DNA from 3 places in the Salicola sp. AFF1 genome. Region 1 is predicted to be linked to each of the others. Evidence: predicted binding sites of a transcription regulator. Region 1 holds the regulator's gene; each other region holds the start of a gene.

Evidence for each region. Region 1 encodes sigma-54, which starts transcription at its own class of promoters, with help from an activator protein. Its sites were predicted from a motif close to TGGCACNNNNNTTGCTNT; they were not measured.
Region 2: the regulator sigma-54 is predicted to act here: its motif matches at 3,821-3,838, upstream of fliE (flagellar hook-basal body complex protein FliE).
Region 3: the regulator sigma-54 is predicted to act here: its motif matches at 3,020-3,037, upstream of AC1RQI_RS12020 (CmpA/NrtA family ABC transporter substrate-binding protein).

The regions. Positions count from the first base shown of each region.
Region 1 covers NZ_JBXAYL010000004.1:118,406-125,044, forward strand. The annotation lists gene AC1RQI_RS04075 (carbon-nitrogen hydrolase family protein) at 1-358, shown strand, start outside; gene AC1RQI_RS04080 (ComEA family DNA-binding protein) at 355-648, opposite strand; gene yjgA (ribosome biogenesis factor YjgA) at 909-1,433, opposite strand; gene AC1RQI_RS04090 (HPr family phosphocarrier protein) at 1,430-1,699, opposite strand; gene rapZ (RNase adapter RapZ) at 1,715-2,587, opposite strand; gene ptsN (PTS IIA-like nitrogen regulatory protein PtsN) at 2,622-3,101, opposite strand; gene hpf (ribosome hibernation-promoting factor, HPF/YfiA family) at 3,117-3,425, opposite strand; gene AC1RQI_RS04110 (RNA polymerase factor sigma-54) at 3,492-5,042, opposite strand; gene lptB (LPS export ABC transporter ATP-binding protein) at 5,192-5,917, opposite strand; gene lptA (lipopolysaccharide transport periplasmic protein LptA) at 5,926-6,471, opposite strand; gene lptC (LPS export ABC transporter periplasmic protein LptC) at 6,495-6,639, opposite strand, start outside.
Region 2 covers NZ_JBXAYL010000016.1:7,971-14,609, reverse strand. The annotation lists gene AC1RQI_RS11475 (flagellar assembly protein FliH) at 1-582, opposite strand, end outside; gene fliG (flagellar motor switch protein FliG) at 583-1,617, opposite strand; gene fliF (flagellar basal-body MS-ring/collar protein FliF) at 1,610-3,334, opposite strand; gene fliE (flagellar hook-basal body complex protein FliE) at 3,387-3,764, opposite strand; gene AC1RQI_RS11455 (sigma-54-dependent transcriptional regulator) at 3,984-5,429, opposite strand; gene AC1RQI_RS11450 (sensor histidine kinase) at 5,457-6,639, opposite strand, start outside.
Region 3 covers NZ_JBXAYL010000017.1:44,518-51,156, forward strand. The annotation lists gene AC1RQI_RS12005 (nitrate reductase) at 1-948, opposite strand, end outside; gene AC1RQI_RS12010 (ANTAR domain-containing response regulator) at 1,128-1,754, shown strand; gene AC1RQI_RS12015 (CmpA/NrtA family ABC transporter substrate-binding protein) at 1,747-2,910, shown strand; gene AC1RQI_RS12020 (CmpA/NrtA family ABC transporter substrate-binding protein) at 3,204-4,583, shown strand; gene AC1RQI_RS12025 (ABC transporter permease) at 4,602-5,594, shown strand; gene AC1RQI_RS12030 (ABC transporter ATP-binding protein) at 5,612-6,490, shown strand.

The sequences.
Region 1 (6,639 bases):
ACTCAGCATCTGCTACGATCTGCGTTTTCCGGAGCTGTACCGCCAGCTGCGCGAGGCGGGAGCGGAATGGGTGGTCGTGCCCTCGGCCTTTACTCATCGTACCGGTGAGGCGCATTGGGAGCCGCTGTTGCGTGCCCGTGCGATTGAGGATCAGGTGTGGATCTGTGCACCCAATCAGGGAGGTCAGCATGATGAGCGCCGGCGGACCTGGGGCCATTCGATGATCATTGACCCCTGGGGGCATGTGGTCGCCGAGCGCTCGGAGGATGGCCCCGGTGTGGTCAGCGCGGCGCTGGATCGCGACCAGCTGGCCAGCACGCGGAGTGCCATCCCGGTTTGGGGGCATCGGCGCCTTTAATCCAGGCGGATCCTTTCCCGGTTTTCCTTGATGGTGGCCGGCCCGATTCCGTTTACCTCTTCAAGATGCTCCGGGGTGGTGAATTCGCTTTCCCCCTCGCGCCAGTCCACGATGGCCTGAGCCTTGACGGGGCCTACGCCCTGGAGTGCCTCTGCCAGGCGGTCAGCGCTGGCGGTGTTGATGTTGACCGTTTCCGCCTTGTCCGCGGTTTCCTGGGCGATCCCCGGCATGGCAAGAAGGACGAGCGCGAGCGCCAGCACGCGGGTGCTTGCTGATAGGATTGCATTCATGGTGATGAGCTCCTGTCTGTTCCTGTTTGGATGGGCACGGAACAGTCCCGGAGAGGGCGGTAACGAGGCGAGTGAGGTGGTCCAGGCAGGCGACGTCCTTGGCACCCGCGCTGTCCCGTCCCTGCCCGTTTCCCTGGGCAACTGTCCGTCCCTGCGATCAGGCGCGTCCTGCACCGTTGTGTGTCCCTACTGGTGCTTATTTTACGCGGTGCGAGCGTGAGGCAAATAGGAAATCGCTGACCCATGCTGTAAGCGATTTCCTACAATGACTCCCCCTCATCAATGCGTTCCCTGAGGTAACGATAGAGGCGCCGGCGAGGGCTGTTGCGGTCCCCGTCGCCCGACTGCCTGGCGGCGTTGCGGATCAGCTGGCGCAGGTGCTGGCCATCGGTTTGGGGATATCGGCTCATGAACTCCGTCAGCGCCTGTTTGCCTTCGTTGAGAAGGCGCTCGCGCCAGCGTTCGGTCATGTGCAGTCGCCGGGTGTGTTCGGGGGTGCCGTGCGTCTGGCCGGCCACGGCCTGGCGCAGGGCCTGTTCGTCTTCCTCCAGAATGCGCCGGCCCAGGTAGTGGAGCTTGCGGCGTCTCGGCTCGCCATCCTGCAGGGTTCGAAGCGCCAGAAGCTCTTCAATCAGGGCTGTTGAGGCAGGCAATTGGTGAATCCGCATCTCTGGCAGCGCAGCCAGCGCTGAGGCCAGTTCCCGCAGTTCCTGCAGTTCCCGTTTGGCCTGGCTTTTGGTGGGCAGTGCTTCCGGCTGTTGCCCTGTGGTGTCAGTATCACTCATTCGTCTTCATCAAACCGGTTGTTGATCAGTTCCACCAGGGCATCCCGGGCGCTCGCTTCATCGTCGCCGTCAATGACCAGCTCGATGTCTGTGCCACAGCTGGCTGCCAGCATCATAACGGACATGATGCTTTTGGCATCCACCTCCCGGTCATCGCGGACCAGGTGGATGCTGCTGTCAAACTGTTCGGCACAGCTCACGAGTTTGGCGGCGGCGCGGGCATGCAGCCCGAGTTTGTTGATGATGGTGACGGTGTCTCGGATCATGTGCGTTTCCGCTGTTCAGGGCGTCGGTGGCGCGTCAGGCAGCTCTGTGTGTCGGACCTGGACGGTGCTGAACGCGCGCCGCAGGTGATTCGCCAGTTCTTCGGCCATATAGACTGATCGGTGCTGGCCGCCGGTACAGCCTATGGAGACGGTCATGTAGGAGCGGTTGACCGTGTGGAATGCCGGCAGCCAGCGGTCCAGAAATCCCTTGATATCACCGAGCAGGGCGTCCGTTCCGGGTTGGCCCTTGAGGTACTCGCGGATGGGGGCGTCCAGTCCGGTGTAGCTGCGGAGCGAGTCATCCCAGAAGGGATTGGGCAGGCAGCGCACATCGAAGACGAAATCGGAATCAATGGGAACGCCGTGCTTATAGCCGAAGGACTGGATCAACAGCGCCATCTGTTGTTCGTCACGCCCGACGATGCGTTCACGCACCATGTCTCGCAGTTCGTACATGGAGCGTTCAGTGGTATCGATATGCAGGTCCGCCAGTCGCGCAATCGGTTCCAGCAGGCTCTTTTCATCCTGGATCGCCTCGGAAAGGGAGCGGGCGGAGGTGCTCAGCGGATGCTTGCGCCGTGTCTGGTGGAAGCGCTGCAGCAGGATGCTGTCCGCCGCATCCAGGTAGATGATTTCCACCCTCAGCTCTGGATGCTGGAGCTGGCGGTAGAGGTTTTCAAAATCGGCGATGTCCGCGGAGAGGTTGCGCGCGTCAATGCTGACCGCGACGTCGCGTTGCTGCTCATCGGATTCCAGGGCCTTGCGTGTCAGCGGCTGGAGCAGCCCGATGGGCAGGTTGTCGATGCAGTAATAGCCAAGGTCTTCCAGTACATGCAGGGCCGTGCTTTTGCCGGAGCCCGAGCGGCCGCTTACGATGGTCAGTTTCACAGGCCGATCTCCCGCCGTGTGGGTAAGGGCGACGTTACTGGGACGCTTTTTCGCTGGCGACGATCAGGTCGTACAGTTCCTGCGAGTCCTGGCACTGGCGCAGGCGCCGGCACAGGCTGCGGTCATTGAACTTCTCGGCCAGCTGGCTGAGCAGTTCCAGGTGCTCACTGGTGGCATTCTGCGGCACCAGGAGCACGAACAGCAGGTCCACCGGTTCACTGTCGATGGCATCAAAGTTGATGGGGGCGTCCAGCGTCAGTAGCGCGCCTACTACGCGCTTACAGTCTTCCAGCCGGCAGTGCGGGATGGCGATGCCTTGCCCGATGCCGGTGCTGCCAAGACGCTCCCGTGCAACCAGATTATTGAAGATCTGGTTTTCCTCAAGCTCCGGGTAGTGCTGGGCTACTCTCTCGGCAATGGTCTCGAGGATGCGCTTCTTGCTGGTCCCCGGAACGCCACAGAGGGCCAGCTCCGGGGCAAGAATGGATTCGATGGACAGTGATGAATGGACCATGGATACCGCTTGGGATCAGCGGGTGGCCGCACCGTGCTGGCGTTCCACCTGCTTTTCCTTGTGTTTGAGAATTTGCCGGTCAAGCTTGTCCACAAGCTGATCGATCGCCGCGTACATATCGTCGTGCTGGGCCTTGGCGTTGATGTCGCCCCCGGTAACGTGGAGCGTGGCTTCGGCGGTCTGCCTTTGCTTGACCACCGACAGCGTCACCTGGGTGTTGCTGATCTGGTCCGTATGCCGTTCAAGTTTTTCCATCTTGCTCCGGACATAGTCCTTCAGGGCTTCTGTCAGCTCGATGTGGTGACCTGAAATGTTGAGTTGCATAGTCCGCTCCTGTTGTCGCTTAGGCCCGGCCACCGGAAGGTGGCCATCATACAGGCGTCAGGCCCTCTAGACGAGACGTTTGCGCTCGTTTGAGGGCGGGATGTGCATCGCCTCGCGGTATTTGGCAACCGTTCGGCGCGCCACATTGATGCCCTGGTCACTGAGTATAGTCGCTATGCGGTTGTCACTCAGCGGTTTCCGGCTTTCCTCCTCGTTGATGAGCTTGCGGATCATGGCGCGGATGGCGGTGGATGAGCATTCGCCGCCTTCGTCCGTGCTCACGTGACTGGAGAAGAAATACTTGAGCTCGTAAATGCCCCTGGGGGTATGCATGTACTTCTGGGTGGTGACACGGGAAATGGTGGACTCATGCATGTCCACAGCCTGGGCGATCTCGGAGAGGATCAGCGGCTTCATCGCTTCCTCGCCTTCCTCGAAGAACTTCTGTTGATGATCGACGATCTGGGAGGCGACTTTCAACAGCGTCTCGTTACGGCTCTGAAGACTTTTGATGAACCACTTCGCTTCCTGGAGCTGATCCTTCAGGTAGGTGTTGTCGGCGCTGGCATCGGACTGGCGGATGAGCGACGCATACAGGTTGTTCACCTGGAGCCGGGGGGCGATTTCCGGATTGAGTTCAATTTTCCAGCGTCCTTCCTGGCGGGAGACGATGACGTCCGGGACCACGTACTCCGTTTCGTCCTCACCGATGGCATCACCGGGGCGCGGGTTAAGGCTCTGGATCAGGCCCAGAACCTCCTTGAGTTGCGCTTCGCTGAGACGGCTGCGGCGCATGAGCTGGCGGTAGTCCCGGTTGCCGAGCAGCTGAATGTAATGGCTGACGACCAGCCGTGCCTGCTTGAGCCAGGGGGTGTCCGGGGGCAGCTGGTTGAGCTGGATCAGCAGGCATTCCCGCAGGTCCCGCGCGGCAACGCCGGGCGGATCAAAGTGCTGGATGCGGTGCAGGACCGCCTCGACTTCGTCCATTTCCAGCGGGTCTTCGTCGTCCGCCGCACTGAGCCCCTGGTGGATTTCTTCCAGGCCCTGGGTCAGATAGCCGGCGTTGTCGGTGGCATCAACCAGAGCATGGGCGATGACCCGGTCGCGCTCGGACATGGGAGTGAGGTTGAGTTGCCAGAGCAGGTGATCCTGAAGGGTTTCGCCGCGGCTGTTGCGGCTCTCGAAATCCATTTCGCTGCCATCGTCTTCGGGGCGTGAGGCAGCGGGAGTGGCGGGAGCGCTCTGGTAGACGTCATCCCAGGCGGTATCCACGGGCAGGTTGTCGGGGATCTCGCTGTTGTCCTGCCAGTTCTCGTTCTCCGAGCTGCTGGCGTCGGTATTGCTGGTACTCGGCTCCTCTCCCCCTTCGCCGGTGGTTTCAGCGCTTTCATGGTCGCCGTCGCCGCTGTCCGCTGCCTGATCGGCCTCAGTATCGGTGTCGGTATCCGTCTCCGCCTCGGCTTCCTCGGCGGTTTCAAGCATGGGGTTGGATTCCAGCTGTTGCTGGATTTCCTGCTGCAGGTCGAGAGTGGAGAGCTGGAGTAACCGTATTGCCTGCTGCAGCTGGGGCGTCATGGTGAGCTGTTGGCCCATCTTCAACTGCAGGGACGCTTTCATGACCATCGACTGCTTTCCCGTTCCCGATTGTCCAGCATTTAGAAACCTTAATGGGTCCTCCAGAGGACCGGCAGGGATTTTGCTTACCCCTTCTGGATCGAGTGTACAGGCGAACTGGGCAGGGCGACAACGGTTCCAGAGTGCACGTGTTACAGACGGAACTCGTCGCCCAGGTAGACTTCCTTGACCTGCTGGTTGGCAAGGATGTCCTCGGCGGTGCCGGAGGCGATGATGTGGCCTTCGCTGACGATGTAGGCGGTCTCACAGATGTCGAGCGTTTCGCGCACATTGTGGTCGGTGATCAGCACCCCAATGCCGCGGTCACGTACCTGGCGCACGATCTGCTTGATGTCGCTGACCGAGATCGGATCCACGCCAGCAAAGGGCTCATCCAGCAGGATGAAAGCCGGTTCCACGGCCAGGGCGCGGGCGATTTCGGCGCGTCGGCGCTCCCCGCCGGATAGGCTCATCCCAAGGCTGTTGCGGATGTGGCTGATGTGGAATTCACGTAACAGCGCTTCCATGCGCTCTTGCCGTTGTGCCTTCGTAAGGTCGCTGCGTGTTTGCAGGATGGCCATGAGGTTCTCCGCCACCGTCAGGCGCCGGAAGACCGAAGCCTCCTGGGGCAGATAGCCGATGCCTGCCCGGGCCCGGCCGTGCATGGGCAGGTGGGTGATGTCGCGGTTGTCGATCCGGATGCGGCCCCGGTCGTGGGGGACCAGGCCCACAATCATGTAGAAGCAGGTGGTCTTGCCGGCCCCGTTGGGCCCCAGAAGCCCCGCAATCTGGCCACTCTGGATGGCAAGGGAGACGTCCATCACCACTGGGTGGCGGCGGTAGCTCTTGGCCAGGTTCAGGGCTTCCAGTGTCGCCATGGGGGTGCTCAGTTACTGCCGTTGTTGTCAGGGGAATCGCGGTCCGGCTGGATGGTCATCTCCACCCGGTCCTGGTCGTCGTCTTCCGAGCTGGAGGCGGTTACGATGCGTTCGCCCACGTCGTACACGATCCGGTTGCCCCGGAACCGGTCACCCTGCTGGCGGATCAGGGCTTCTCGCTCGAAGATGATGCGTTCTTCCTTGGCTTCATAGATGATCGTCTTGCCTTCGGCATAGACCGCTGGGGCCTGTTCCGTTTGCGGCTGCTTATAGGTGGCGGGGTTGCCGGTGGCTTCCATGCGGCTGAGGTTCTGGCTGTTACCCCGGTAGAGTATGACCTTGTCCGCGGTCAAAAGCGCTTCGCCCTGGCTTACGCGTACATTACCCGAATAGGTGGCGGTTCCCTGCTGGTCATCCAGCCGGGCATTGTCGGATGCCACCTTGATGGGGTTGTCCGAGTCCAGATTGAAGGCGTGCGCAGGGAGTATAAGGCCGGCCGTTAGCAGGCCTGCCAGGAGCCGCCAGGCTTGTCGGGCGCGTGCCGGGTTGGTCATGAGCGGGCTATCTCCCCTGTAGGTCAGCGGTTGAATAAGCGGGTGCTGACGTCATTTTCAAGCCTGAAGGCGCGGTCGTTGATCCAGCCGGTCATGCCGACGGCCTGGGTCACGCTGCTGCGGTCGATCAGGGTCACCGGAGCGTCAGTCTGCACAATCCGTCGGTTG
Region 2 (6,639 bases), on a different contig from region 1:
GCGGACCATTTCCGCGTCATCGGGATGCACCCGGATACGCATGTCACTGTCGCTATCCGGCAGGCTGTGGATGGCGCGGCGCACGATACTGCCAATCTGGGCGCTATCGAGCTGGAGTTCCCGATGGATCACGGACCGGCTCAGGGCCATGACCAGATTCAGAAGGGCCGCCTCGGTTGCCTCCTCTTCCTGGCGGATGGGATGAACCAGGGTGTCCATGATCTGCTGCAGCCGTTGCTCTTGCTGACGCACCTGCTCACGGCCTTCCTCCAGGCCCTGCTGCTCACCCGCCTCCCGACCCGCGGCATGGCCCTCGTCATAGCCCACCCGGTAGCCTTCTCGAGCGCCCTGGTCCATGCCTTCGGTCTTGCCGGATTCAAAGCCCGCGTTGTAGCCCTCCTCGCGCGCCTCATTATGGATGGCCTCCAGCTGCTCGGCCGTCAGCGGCTGAACCGCCTCTTCCTCAACCTCTTCCACCGCCGCCCGCCGCTGGCCGTTTTCATCAAGCAGCGGCATTTCCCAGCGTTCATAGGCGGTAAGGTCCTCGGACGGTATCCGGTCGCGATGCGAGTAGCGGGTCATCTAGAGCATTTCCTCGCCGGAACCACCCAGCACAATGTCGCCGCTTTCGGCCATGCGCCGGGCAATGGTGATGATTTCCTTCTGCGCGGCCTCCACCTCGGAAACCTTGACCGGCCCCTTTGCCTCCAGGTCGTCTTTCAGGAGCTCGCCGGCGCGCTTGGACATGTTCTTGAAGATCTTCTCCTTCACTTCGTCCTCCGCACCCTTGAGCGCCACCACCAGAACGTCGGAGGAGACCTCCCGGAGCAGCGACTGGATGCCCCGGTCGTCCACGTCCTTGAGGTTGTCGAAAACGAACATCAGATCCTCAATCTCACTACCAAGATCCGGATCCATGTCCTTCACGGAATCCATCAGCTGGCCTTCAATGCTGCGGTCCATGTAGTTCATGATGTCCGCTGCACGCTGGATCCCACCGATACGGCTGGCCTGACCACCAGCGCCGCCCGAAAACTGTTTCTCCAGAATGGTGTTGAGTTCCTGAAGCGCCTGTGGCTGTATGGATTCCAGCGACGCCACGCGCATCATCACATCGAGCCGGACTTTGTCGTCCAGCGATCCCAGGATTTCGGCGGACTGGTCCGGATCCAGGTAGGACACCACGATCGCCTGGATCTGCGGGTGTTCGTAGCGGATGATGTCCGCCACCGCTCGGGGCTCCATCCACTTGAGGGTGTCCAGCCCGGTGGTGTTACCGCCGATCAGGATGCGGTCAATCAGGCTGCCGGCCTTTTCCTCGCCCAGGGCATTGGTGAGCACCGAGCGGATGTAGTCGTCGGCGCCCACGCCCAGACCAGTCTGCCCCCCAACCGCTTCGAAAAACTCGCCCACAACGTACTCCACGTCGTTCTTGGGGACATCCTGAAGCTGGGACATGGCCATCCCGACCCGCTGGACCTCCTTCGGCCCCATGTGCTTGAGGATCTGGGCAGCGTCCTCCTCGCCCAGTGTCATAAGCAGTATCGCGGCCTGTTCGACCCGCCCCAGCTGGCGCGAGGGCTGGGCACGACCGCCTGAGTTCTGTTCATCACTCATCCGCGTTCACCCACTGACGGACTACCTGGGCCACCCTGGCGGGGTCTTCCGCGATCAACCCTTTCACGGCGTTCAACTCCCTATCATAGCCTTCACCGGTATCCGGCAAAAGCCGATCGTCGCCACTGCCCATTGCTGAACGAATTGATTCACTGCCCTCAATATCCTCCAGACCACCCAGTCCTTCAAGGTCGGACTCACCGGCTTCGCCACCCTCGCCACCGCCCTTGCCACCCGCTGCGAGTGTCTTGAGGGTGGGCCGTACCAGCAGAAGGGCGAGCGCAATAATCACCAGGCCCGCAATCACCGGCCGGATGCTTTCCTGGAACCAGGGCTGCTTGTAGAAGGGAGGAGGCTCTATCTCGGGCTCTTTCTGCTCCGCAAACCCAGTGTTGACAACGGTCACGCTGTCACCGCGGGCCGCGGAAAAGCCCACAGCATCCCGGATGAGCCGTGTGAGGCGTTCCAGCTCGGCCTTGGGCCACTCAACCTGGCTTACTTCCCCGGTTTCCGGATTCGTGCGCTTGAGATCATCCACCGCTACCGCCACGCTTAGACGATTAAGGGAGCCGGGCTCTTCACGCGTAAAACTAAGCAGCCGATCCACTTCATAGTTCCGGGTGGCAGAGCTCCGGGAACTGCGGGAGCCACTGCCACCTTCACCGCCCTCCTGGCCGCCAGCCTGCTCCGGGGCCTCGGCTTCGCCTGGCGGCTGATTGGACAATGCTCCGGGAATACCGCCTGTCTCGCCCTGGGCATTAACCTCCTCTACGGTCTTTTCGCTGCGCAGCGCCTGTTGTTCCGGGTTGAAAACCTCCTCAGCCTGCTCAACCGCCTTGAAGTCCATATCCACCGAGACTTCCGCATTGAACCGGTCACGCCCCATGATCGGCGCCAGAATGCCTGCCACCCGTTCCTTGAGCCGCTTCTCAACCTGCCGCTGCATCTGCAGCTTTTGGGCCATCTGTTGGGCATTCTCGTTGGTGGCATTCGCGGAGAGATGGTGCCCTTTCTGGTCCACGACCGTGACATCCTCGCGACTCATCTGGGGCACACTGCCAGCCACCAGGTTGATGACCGAACGAACCTGCACTTCGCTCATGCGGCGACCGCCACCCAGGTTCACCATGACCGATGCCGTCGGGTTGCGGTTGTCATTAACAAAGACGGAATCCTCGGGAATGGCCAGGTGAACGCGCGAGCTACGTACCGAATCCATGGCTTTGATCGTGCGCGCCAGCTCACCTTCAAGGCTGCGGTGGAAGCGGGCCTTCTCCATGAACTGGGATGTGCCCAGCCCCTGGTCCTGCATGATGATCTCAAAGCCCATTCCCTGGTCTTTGGCCACCCCCTCGCGAGCCAGCGCCAAGCGGGCGTCATGGATATCACTCTTGGCAACCAGCAGGGCCCCGCTGCGGTGTTCGATGCGATAATCCACCCCGGCACTGTCCAGTACGTTCGTCAGCTCCTTGGGGTTGTAATCACTCATATCCCCCACAAGCGGCTGGTAATCCTCCCCCTGCGCCCAGAGTACAAGCGTCACGGCCAGGGCCACACTGGCAGCCAGGCCAACAATCAACCCCACCTGACGCAGCAGCCCGACGCTGCTAGCACTCAGCCGGAAGGTGTTGGTGCCGCCAGTACCGCCTTCGGTGTCTCCCTCACCACTGCTGGCCGGCGGGTTGGTCTGTTCCGTTTCAGCCGGTACGTTCGCCATTGTGCGCTCCTGTTACCGCACACCGCCGCGGGGCGGATCCCGTTGAACCGAATCAGATCGGCATATTCATGATATCTTCATAGGCCTTCACAACACGGTTGCGCACCTGAACAGTCGCGTCGAAGGCCACCGACGCCTTTTCGCTTTCCACCATCACGCGGGTGATGTCAACATCCGGATCGCCCTGTGTGTAACGGGTTTTAAGATCCGATGATGTCTGCTGAAGCTCGTTCACGTGGTTGACCGCACCCTGAAGGGTTTCCATGAAGCTTGTCCCTTCGCCCTGTTGCGCTTCGCCAACCTTCTGGCTCGGCTGCATCTGCTCCGGCCGAAGTTGCTCGGGCTGCTGTGCCTGCTGGCGCTGCTGCATCTGTTCACGCAGCGCGCGGATATCGGACAGCACGGAGTTCACATCAGCTCGTTCCACCATTGGCCTTCTCCCGGTGCTCTGGCATACGCCATGGACGGTTTCGTCTTAAGGTACCAGAAGCAATTACCGGGCCAGATTCATTTTCCCCTTTAATGACAAAGCCTTGGAATCCGGAACTGGAAACGGCCAGCCCAATGAGCGCAACACCCCGCATGGCTCGACGTGATTTTGACACAAAAAAGCCCGGACCGGAGTCCGGGCAGGCAGGAGGAAGGGGAGTCAGATGAGCGCCAACTCCTCCTCAGGGTTGATTCCGTAATCACGCATCTGGGCCAGCTTGTACCTCAGGGTCCGGGGGCTGATGCCAAGCCGCTCGGCCGCCTGCTTGCGCCGTCCCCGTTCATCGCGCAGCGTCTGCAGGATGATCCGGAACTCGCGCTGGCGCAGGTCATCCCCAAGGGACCCATCCTGAGCATCCCCTTCGTCTTCCGTTGAAGATTCCGGCGCTGAAACCACAGACGCCACCACCCCCTCATCAGGCTCAGAATCTCCGGGCTGCGGCATGGATGACCGGGGCGGCTGGGCGGCCCCGGTGATGCTTTGGTCCAGGCTCAGATCGCGGTCAGTAATGACCTGTCCCTGCTGCAGAATCAGGGCACGCTGGATGGCGTTATCCAGCTCCCGCACATTACCGGGCCAATCGTATTCATGAATAACGCGGCGCGCACTCGGGTCCAGCGTGACCCCGGTCAACTGCATCTGGCGTGCATGCTTTTCCAGCAGGTGCTCGGCCAGCGGCAGGATGTCATCCCGGCGCTCACGCAGCGGTAGCCACTGCAACGGGAACACGCCCAGGCGGTAGTAGAGATCTTCCCGGAAGCGGCCCGCGGCAACGTCCTGCTGTAGATCCCGGTTGGTGGTGGCGATCACGCGCACATCCAGCTGGATGCTGCGCCGGCCGCCCACCCGCTCCACTTCCCGCTCCTGCAGTACCCGAAGGAGCTTGGCCTGAAGACCGACCTCCATCTCCGAAATTTCATCCAGCAGCAGCGTTCCGCCGTTGGCCTGCTCAAACTTGCCCGGAGAGGCCTGGTGGGCCCCGGTAAAGGCCCCCTTCTCATGGCCGAAAAGGATCGCCTCCAGCATGTTCTCGGGAATCGCCGCACAATTGATGGCTACAAAAGGCTGGGAAGCCCGGCTGGACTCATCATGAATGTAACGGGCGAGCACTTCCTTGCCGGTACCACTTTCGCCACAGATGAGCACTGTGGACTCCGTGCCCGCAACCTTCCGGGCAAGCTGAAACATTCGCCGACTGGCCGCATCCTCGGCAATCGCCTTGCTGGTATTGCCGGCCGTGGCACCGCCCAGAATCCGCGCTACGATGTCCGTCAGCACCTGTGGCTCAAAGGGTTTGGCCAAATAGTCCACCGCCCCGGCCTGCATGGCAGAGACCGCTTGCTCAATCCGGCCATAGGCAGTCATCAGCAACACAGGGATGCCCGGATGATGACGCTGGATCTCCGCCAGAAGGGTGATCCCGTCCATCCCGGGCATCTGCACGTCACTGATCACCAGATCCACGGGGCCAGCCGCCAGTTTTTCCAGGGCCTCCTCGCCAGTGGCCGCCTCGCTTACGCGATAGCGCTTAACCTCCAGCGTGGTCACCAGTGCCTCTCGCAGCTCCCCGTCGTCTTCAACAATCAATATCTTCTGTTTCGCCATGACTACCTCTCCGATGAAACCGCGGGATCACTCATTGTGTGGCCCGGCCAACGGCAGCGTCATGATGGCGCTCGTGCCGTTTTGCCCGTCGGATGCCAGCTCAAACCGTCCCTTGTGGGCCTGGGCTACCGCATTGACCACCGCCAGCCCCAGGCCAGTGCCATGGGATTTGGTGGTGACAAACGCCTCCGTTACGCGCTCAGCTTCTTCGGCAGACAGACCCGGCCCGTTATCCTTAAGACAGAAACGGACTTCTCCGCCCTGCTCGAAAACGCTCAGCGCCAGTTCGTCCGCGCCCGCTTCAAGGCTGTTGTTGATCAGGTTCAGGCAGGCGCCAACCAGCGCCTCCCGATTGCAGGCGATGACGCCTTCGGGCAGCTGCTCAGGCACGGTCAGCGTAGCGCGACGCGTCTGGAGCGACGTTTCCGCATTCTGGACGACCGCCTCCACCCACTCACCAATACGCAGCTGCTCTGCCAGCCGGATATCCCCCCGGGCAAAAATCAGCATGTCCCGAACCTGCTGCTCCAGATGTTGCAGGCGTGCCATCAGCTTGCCGGCGCATCGCTCACGCATCGCCGCATCCAGATCCTCTTCGTAGAGATGGCCTGCATAGAGCATGGCCGCCGAAAGCGGCGTCCGGATCTGGTGGGCGAGAGAGGCGACCATGCGGCCCATGGAGGAAAGGCGTTCGGAACGTGCAAGGCGCGACTGCAGCTCACGGGTTTCAGTGAGGTCGGTGAGCAGGATGAGCTGGCCGGGCTCGTTGTCCATGGAACGGATCTCGATGTTCACCCGGCGACCGTCGTTAAGGGAGACCTCATGGCCATCATCACGCCGCGGCGCAAAAGCCCTCTGGATAACATCCACCCAACGCTCGCCTTCGAGGGGCTCATCCAGCAGCTCCACGGCGGCCGGGTTGCACTGGCTGATGACGCCCTGGCTGTCCAGAACCACGACACCAGCGGGCAACACATCCAGCAGGGTCGAAAGCCTGTTGGCGACCTTCTCACGCTCTTCCAGCTCATCACGACGACGCCGCTCTTCGCTGCTGAGGCGTCCCGCCAGTTCATTGACCCGTTCCTCCAGAGTCCGGTAGGAATCCGTGATCTGGCGTGACATCTGATTGAACAGGTCAAGCGCCTCATCCACCGGACCAGTCTCGGGCTCCTGGCGGGCACCGAAGAGAGAGGTCACCTTGTCGTTGGCA
Region 3 (6,639 bases), on a different contig from region 1:
GAACCATTCAAAGAAGGTGCGTACATCCTCCAGGGCCAGGTCACAGCGTGCCGCAACCGTTTCCGGGTCCGGCGCACTGTCGCGGGCGGCCTGCAGGGACGCCTGGGGGTCGTTGCAGTGCGCGTTGATCCAGTTCTCATCCAGCGTGCCGGTATCGGCCAGCCAGCAGAGAAGTCCATTCCAGAGGATGGCATCGGTGCCCGGCCGCAGGGCAAGGTGAAGGTCAGCCTGGTCACAGGAAGCGGTCCGGCGCGGGTCGATGACGACCATGCGCCGGTCAGGCCTATCGGCGCCCGCATTCTGCATGCGCTGGTAGAGGATGGGATGGTTCCAGGCGGGATTCGCTCCGGCCAGCACCAGGAGGTCAGCCAGCTCCAGGTCCTCGTAGCAGCCTGGCACCGCATCCTCCCCGAAAGCGCGCTTGTGGGCGGCGACGGCGGAGGACATGCACAGCCGGGAGTTGGTATCCACATGGGGCGTACCAATGAAGCCTTTGGCGAACTTGTTGGCCACATAGTAGTCCTCGGTCAGGAGTTGGCCAGAGAGGTAAAAAGCAATGGATTCCCCTCCCTGATCCCGCCGCAGGCGGCCCATTTCACCGGCCAGGTAGGCGATCGCTTCCTGCCAGTCCGTGTCCTTTCCCTGGATTCGGGGCCGCGTCAGGCGGTCCTGGGCGCCGAGGGTTTCATGCAGCGCCGAGCCCTTAACGCAAAGCCGCCCGGCATTGGCAGGGTGATCGGGGTCGCCCCGCACGGGGGCGAGGCCGTCGCCCTCGGCGTTGGCCTCAACACCGCAGCCGACGCCGCAGTAGGGGCAGGTGGTCTTGCAGCCCATGATGGAGTCTCCCTGAATAAAAAAGGCCCGGCCGCCGATCCCCGGAACAGGGGTAGCGACCGGGCCACGGTGCCCGTTGTCTGTGATGACGCAGATTTGCGTTTCATCAAGCATTTCCCGTGCCTGCTCTGAATGGCCTGTAACCGGGGCTGTTGGGCCTGCTGGTGTCCCGTTACGGGGCAGGCTGCACTGTGTTGGGGCAGTGATGGGCTCTGGAAGCGGTTTTGAGGGCTTCACTGAGGGTTGGCGTGGCTTTTGCTGTGGGACGGCCGAATCGAGATTGAGGGTGAAGCATGTCGGCGGATCAGAACGGTGTGCGAGTCATGCTGGTGGATAATGAACCGGAGCGGGCAGCGATGGTGTGCGATGCGCTGACCTCCGAGGGCTACCAGGTGGTGGGCCAGCGCAACAGCGCGCGCGGGCTGGTGGCGGCCGTGGTCCAGGAGGAGCCGGATGTGGTGATCATCGATATGGATTCCCCGGATCGGGATACCATCGAATCCATGTCAGCGCTCAATGAGCATGCGCCCCGGCCGGTGGTGTTCTTTGCCAGCGACGACAGCGACAGCCAGACCATCCAGCAGGCCGTGAGCGCGGGCGTCAGCGCCTACATTGTGGACGGCCTGGAACAGCACCGGGTCAAGCCGATCGTGGAGGTGGCGGTTGCGCGCTTTGAGGCCTTCCAGTCCCTGCGCAACCAGCTTGAGGAAACGCGAACGGCGCTGGAGGACCGCAAGGACATTGAGCGGGCCAAGGGGTTGCTGATGAAGAAGCAGAAATGTTCCGAAGATGAGGCGTTCCACAGTATGCGCAAGTTGGCAATGGACCGGAACCAGAAACTCAGCGAGGTCGCGCGCCAGCTGATTGAGGCGCTTGAAGGCGGCGAGGGTGCCGGATCCCCGGAGGCGATGGATGAGTGACGGGATGAACATTATGGCAACGGACAACGGCATCCGCCTGGGGTTTATTCCGCTGCTGGATGCAGCGCCCCTGATCATGGCTCGGGAGGCGGGATTTTTTGAGCAGGAGGGCTTGAGCGTCAGTCTTCACCGCCAGCCCTCGTGGTCCAGCCTGCGGGATCGGGTTGGCGTGGGCATGCTGGATGGTGCGCAAATGCTGGGGCCCATGACCCTGGCCATCAACATGGGGCTTGGGGCGCCACCATGCCCGGTGATCAGTCCCATGGTGCTCAGCCGCAACGGTAATGCCATCACGGCCAGCCGCGCCCTGCATGAGCAGCTGGATGCCACGGGCTTCAACCTGTCCGAACCCGCCGGGGCAGCCCGCGCGCTGGGGCGGGTCGTGGCGTCCAGCCGCCAGCCGGTGCGGCTGGGGATTGTTTACGCCTGGTCCAGCCACTACCTCCAGCTTCTCGACTGGCTGGCCAGTGGCGGCCTTGAGCCCGGAGCAGGCCTGGAACTGGTGACCGTGCCGCCGCCGGACATGATGACGGCCCTGGCCGAAGGCAGTGTTGATCTGGCCTGTGTTGGGGAACCCTGGAACTCGCTGATGGAGTACCACGGTGTTGGCCGGATCCTGGCCACCGGCTGCCAGGTCTGGCAGAACGCCCCCGAGAAACGCCTGGGTCTGCGCCGGGACTGGGCGGAGGCCAACCCGGAGCAGACCCAGGCGCTGATGCGGGCGCTGGTCCGGTGTTGCCGCTGGCTGGATGACCCGGCCAATCGGGAAACGGTCTACCGTCATCTGGTGCAACCGGACTACCTGGGTCATGCCATTGAGCCCATGGGGGCTCCGGGTCAGTGGCTGTTCCATCCCCGGGTTCAGCAGCATTTTTTCCGCCAGAGCGCCAATTTCCCCTGGCTATCCCAGGCGCAGTGGCTGCTCTCGCGCATGCGGTTGAGCGGTCAGGGGACACAGGTGTCTGGCTCACCGGATCTGGACGCCATCTTCCGTCCCGACCTGTACCGCCGGGTGGCGCACAGCCTGGGTCTGGATGCGCCCGCCATGGACTACAAGGAGGAGGGCGAACACGGCCAGCCGTTTGTGGTTGAGGGCGGTCGAGGCCAGGTCGAGGTCGCTTCCGATGCCCTGATCGCCACCGGGGGCAGCGGCTGATCCGCGCCGGTGCACAGGGCCGTGGTGCTGCACCCGAATCGCTCGCCAGCAACGGGGCAGGCCTATTAGAATTTCAGGAAATCTTTTTTGAATCAGTAACATAATAACGTGGCACGCTTCCTGCTTCAGGAGGGTGGCCACGGAACGGATGACGGTTCGCCATGGCACGGACTGGCGTGGCGACCGAGTGCAGAGGGAACTGCACACCAGAGAATGATGTGTGATGGCAAAGGCGCCTGCTCCCGGATGGGAGTAGGCGCTTTTTTTTGGGTTGTTGAGAGGGAGACAGTCTCATGAACGGGAACAGGCAGATCAAGCGTGGTACGGGTGCACTGTTGTTGGCAGGCCTGATCAGTACCCTGCCGGTGGGCGCCGAAACGATCGGGCCCGCCGAGAAGCCGGACCTCAAGCTGGGGTTCATCAAGCTGACCGACATGGCCCCGCTGGCCATTGCCAAAGAGAAGAACTTTTTCTTTGACGAGGGTCTCTTCGTGGACCTGGAAGCCCAGTCGAACTGGCGCGTGCTCCAGGACCGGGTTGCCCGCGGGGAGCTGGATGGCGCCCATATGCTGGCCGGTCAGCCCATCGGGGCCAGCATCGGCGTTGGCGGTGGTTCGTCCGACATCGTGACCGCGTTCAGTATGGATCTGAACGGCAATGCGATCACGGTGTCGAATGACGTCTGGGAGGCCATGCGTCCCCATGTTCCCAATCGCGAGGATGGCAAGCCTGCGCATCCCATCAGCGCCGAGGCGCTGAAACCGGTGGTGGAGCAAGCCCGCTCAGAAGGCGAGTCGTTTGATATGGGCATGGTGTATCCGCTGTCCACGCACAACTACGAGATCCGTTACTGGTTGGCTGCTGGAGGGCTTCATCCCGGTCTCTATGACCCTGAGGAAGGGGATAACAGCGGGCGCAGCGGCGCGGATGTCCGCCTGTCGGTGACCCCGCCGCCACAGATGCCCTCCACCATGGAGGCGGGCACCATTCAGGGCTACTGCGTGGGCGAACCCTGGAACCAGCAGGCGGTGGCCATGGAGATCGGGGTGCCGGTGGTCACCAATCACGACATCTGGCCGTACAACCCGGAGAAAGTATTCGGGGTCACGCGTGAATGGGCCGAGGAGAACCCGAACACCCACCTGCGCGTGGTGCGGGCGCTGATCCGGGCCGCCCACTGGCTGGATGAGAACGGCAACGCCAACCGCGAGGAAGCGGTCGAGATTCTGTCGGACTCGCGTTACGTGGGAGCGGATGAAGACGTAATCGCCAACTCCATGACGGGGACCTTTGAGTACGAGCCCGGCGATGTGCGCAAGGAGCCGGACTTCAACGTCTTCTTCCGCCACAACGCCAATTACCCGTACTACAGCGATGCCATCTGGTTCATGACCCAGATGCGGCGCTGGGGCCAGATCCCCGAGCACAAGTCGAACGACTGGTACATGGAGAAAGCGCGCGAGGTCTATAAGCCCGGCGTCTACGAGAAGGCGGCGCGCTCGCTGGTGGCGGACGGCACCATGGAGCCCTCCGATTTCCCGGATTTCGACGAGATCGACGGCTTCAAGCCGGTGCAGGACAACTTCATCGATGGCCACGCCTACAACGGCCGCAAGCCCAACGCCTACATCAACAGTTTCGATATCGGCCTCAGTGGCGACGAAACGCCCTGATCAATCCAAGGAGGCGTTATGCAACAGACAGCACCGGTGGCGCGGATCACCGACTTTGTGAAACAGCAAATGGCCGGGTTCAGTCCCCAGGGCTTGGTGCGCTCCATCACCATGCCCGTGCTCGGTGTGCTCGTCTTCCTGCTGCTGTGGCAGCTGGCGGCACAGAACGTGACCACCTCCCTGGGCAGTCTGCCCGGGCCCGCCGACGTCTGGGAGCAGGCGGGCAATCTCTGGGCGGATCATGTCGAGGAACAGCAGCGGGCGGCCGAGTTCATTGAAATGCAGAAGGAGCGCAATGCGCAGATCCTGGAGCGTAACCCGGACGCGGAGGTCCGCATCCGGCCCTACAGTGGCAAGGAAACCTTCATCGACCAGACCCTGACGAGCCTGGGGACGGTGTTCACCGGTTTCATCCTGGCGTCGCTGCTGGCCATCCCGCTGGGCATCGTGGTGGGGCTGAACCGGTACCTGTACGAGGCGGTGAACCCGGTTATCCAGGTCTTCAAGCCGGTCTCGCCGCTGGCCTGGCTGCCCATTGTCACACTGGTGGTGTCCGCCACCTACACCGTTGAGGACCCCATGGTTTCGCGGGCCTTCGTGACCTCCATGATCACGGTGGCCCTGTGCAGCCTCTGGCCCACGCTGGTGAACACCATCATGGGTGTGAACGCGGTGAGCCAGGATCTGCGCAATGTCAGCCGGGTCCTGCGGCTGGGCTTTTTCACCCATGTCTGGCGGGTGGTCCTGCCCTCCGCCATTCCCATGATCTTCACCGGATTGCGGTTGTCACTGGGCATCGCCTGGATGGTGCTGATCGCCGCCGAGATGCTGGCCCAGAGCCCGGGCCTGGGTAAGTTTGTCTGGGACGAATTCCAGAACGGCAGCAGCGAATCACTGGGCCGCATCATGGTGGCCGTGATCGTGATTGGCCTGATCGGGCTGGTGCTGGATCGCGGCATGCTGATGCTGCAGCGCCTGCTTTCCTGGAAGCGCGCCAGCGCTACACACTGAACGAGGGAGGTTTCCCCATGACTCATTCACGTCCCCATCTCGAACTGTCTTCCGTGGGCATGGGCTTTCCCGTCAAGGGTGGGTCCTTCACGGCTCTGGAGGATGTCAATCTGCGCGTGGCCGAGGGGGAATTCATCTCCCTGATCGGCCATTCCGGCTGTGGCAAATCCACGGTGCTCAACATCGTCGCTGGCCTGATGCAGGCCAACCGGGGTGGTTGCCTGCTGGATGGGCGCGAGGTTACCGAGCCCGGTCCGGAGCGCGCCGTGGTCTTCCAGAACCATTCGCTGATGCCCTGGCTGACCACCTTCGGCAACGTGGAACTGGCGGTGCGCCAGGTGTTCCGTCGCTCCATGACGCGCCGCCAGCGCCGTGACTGGATCATCCACAACCTGGAACTGGTGCACATGGGCCACGCGCTCGACAAGCGCCCGGATGAGCTCTCCGGGGGCATGCGCCAGCGCGTGGGTATTGCCCGCGCCCTGGCCATGCAGCCCAAGGTGCTGCTGATGGACGAACCCTTCGGCGCTCTGGACGCGCTTACCCGGGCGCACCTCCAGGACTCGCTCATGGCCATTCAGCGGGAACTCAATAATACCGTCATCACGATCACCCATGACGTGGATGAGGCGGTATTGATGTCGGATCGCATCGTGATGATGACCAATGGCCCCGCGGCTACCATCGGTGAGGTGCTGGACGTGCCACTGGAGCGGCCACGGGACCGTGTGGCGCTGGCGGACTGCCCGGAATACAACCGCTGCCGCCAGGCCGTGCTCAGCTTCCTTTACGAAAAGCAGCAGAAAGTCACCCCCATGCCCAAGCGTGAGGGGCCGGACAGCACGGGCGAGGGGGAGACCCCAGCGGCGTCGGGCGTTGGAGCCGTTAACGCCTGATTCTGGTGCAACAGTACCCAGCCGTGCACCAGCAGGGCTCCCGGTTGCGCCCGGGTGAGAAGAGACTGGGTGTGTAAGTGGCTGATTCACGGTGGGGTCAATGTTGGCACGCCGTCTGCATCCAGAAGGATGTGTCTCAGGACACGGAC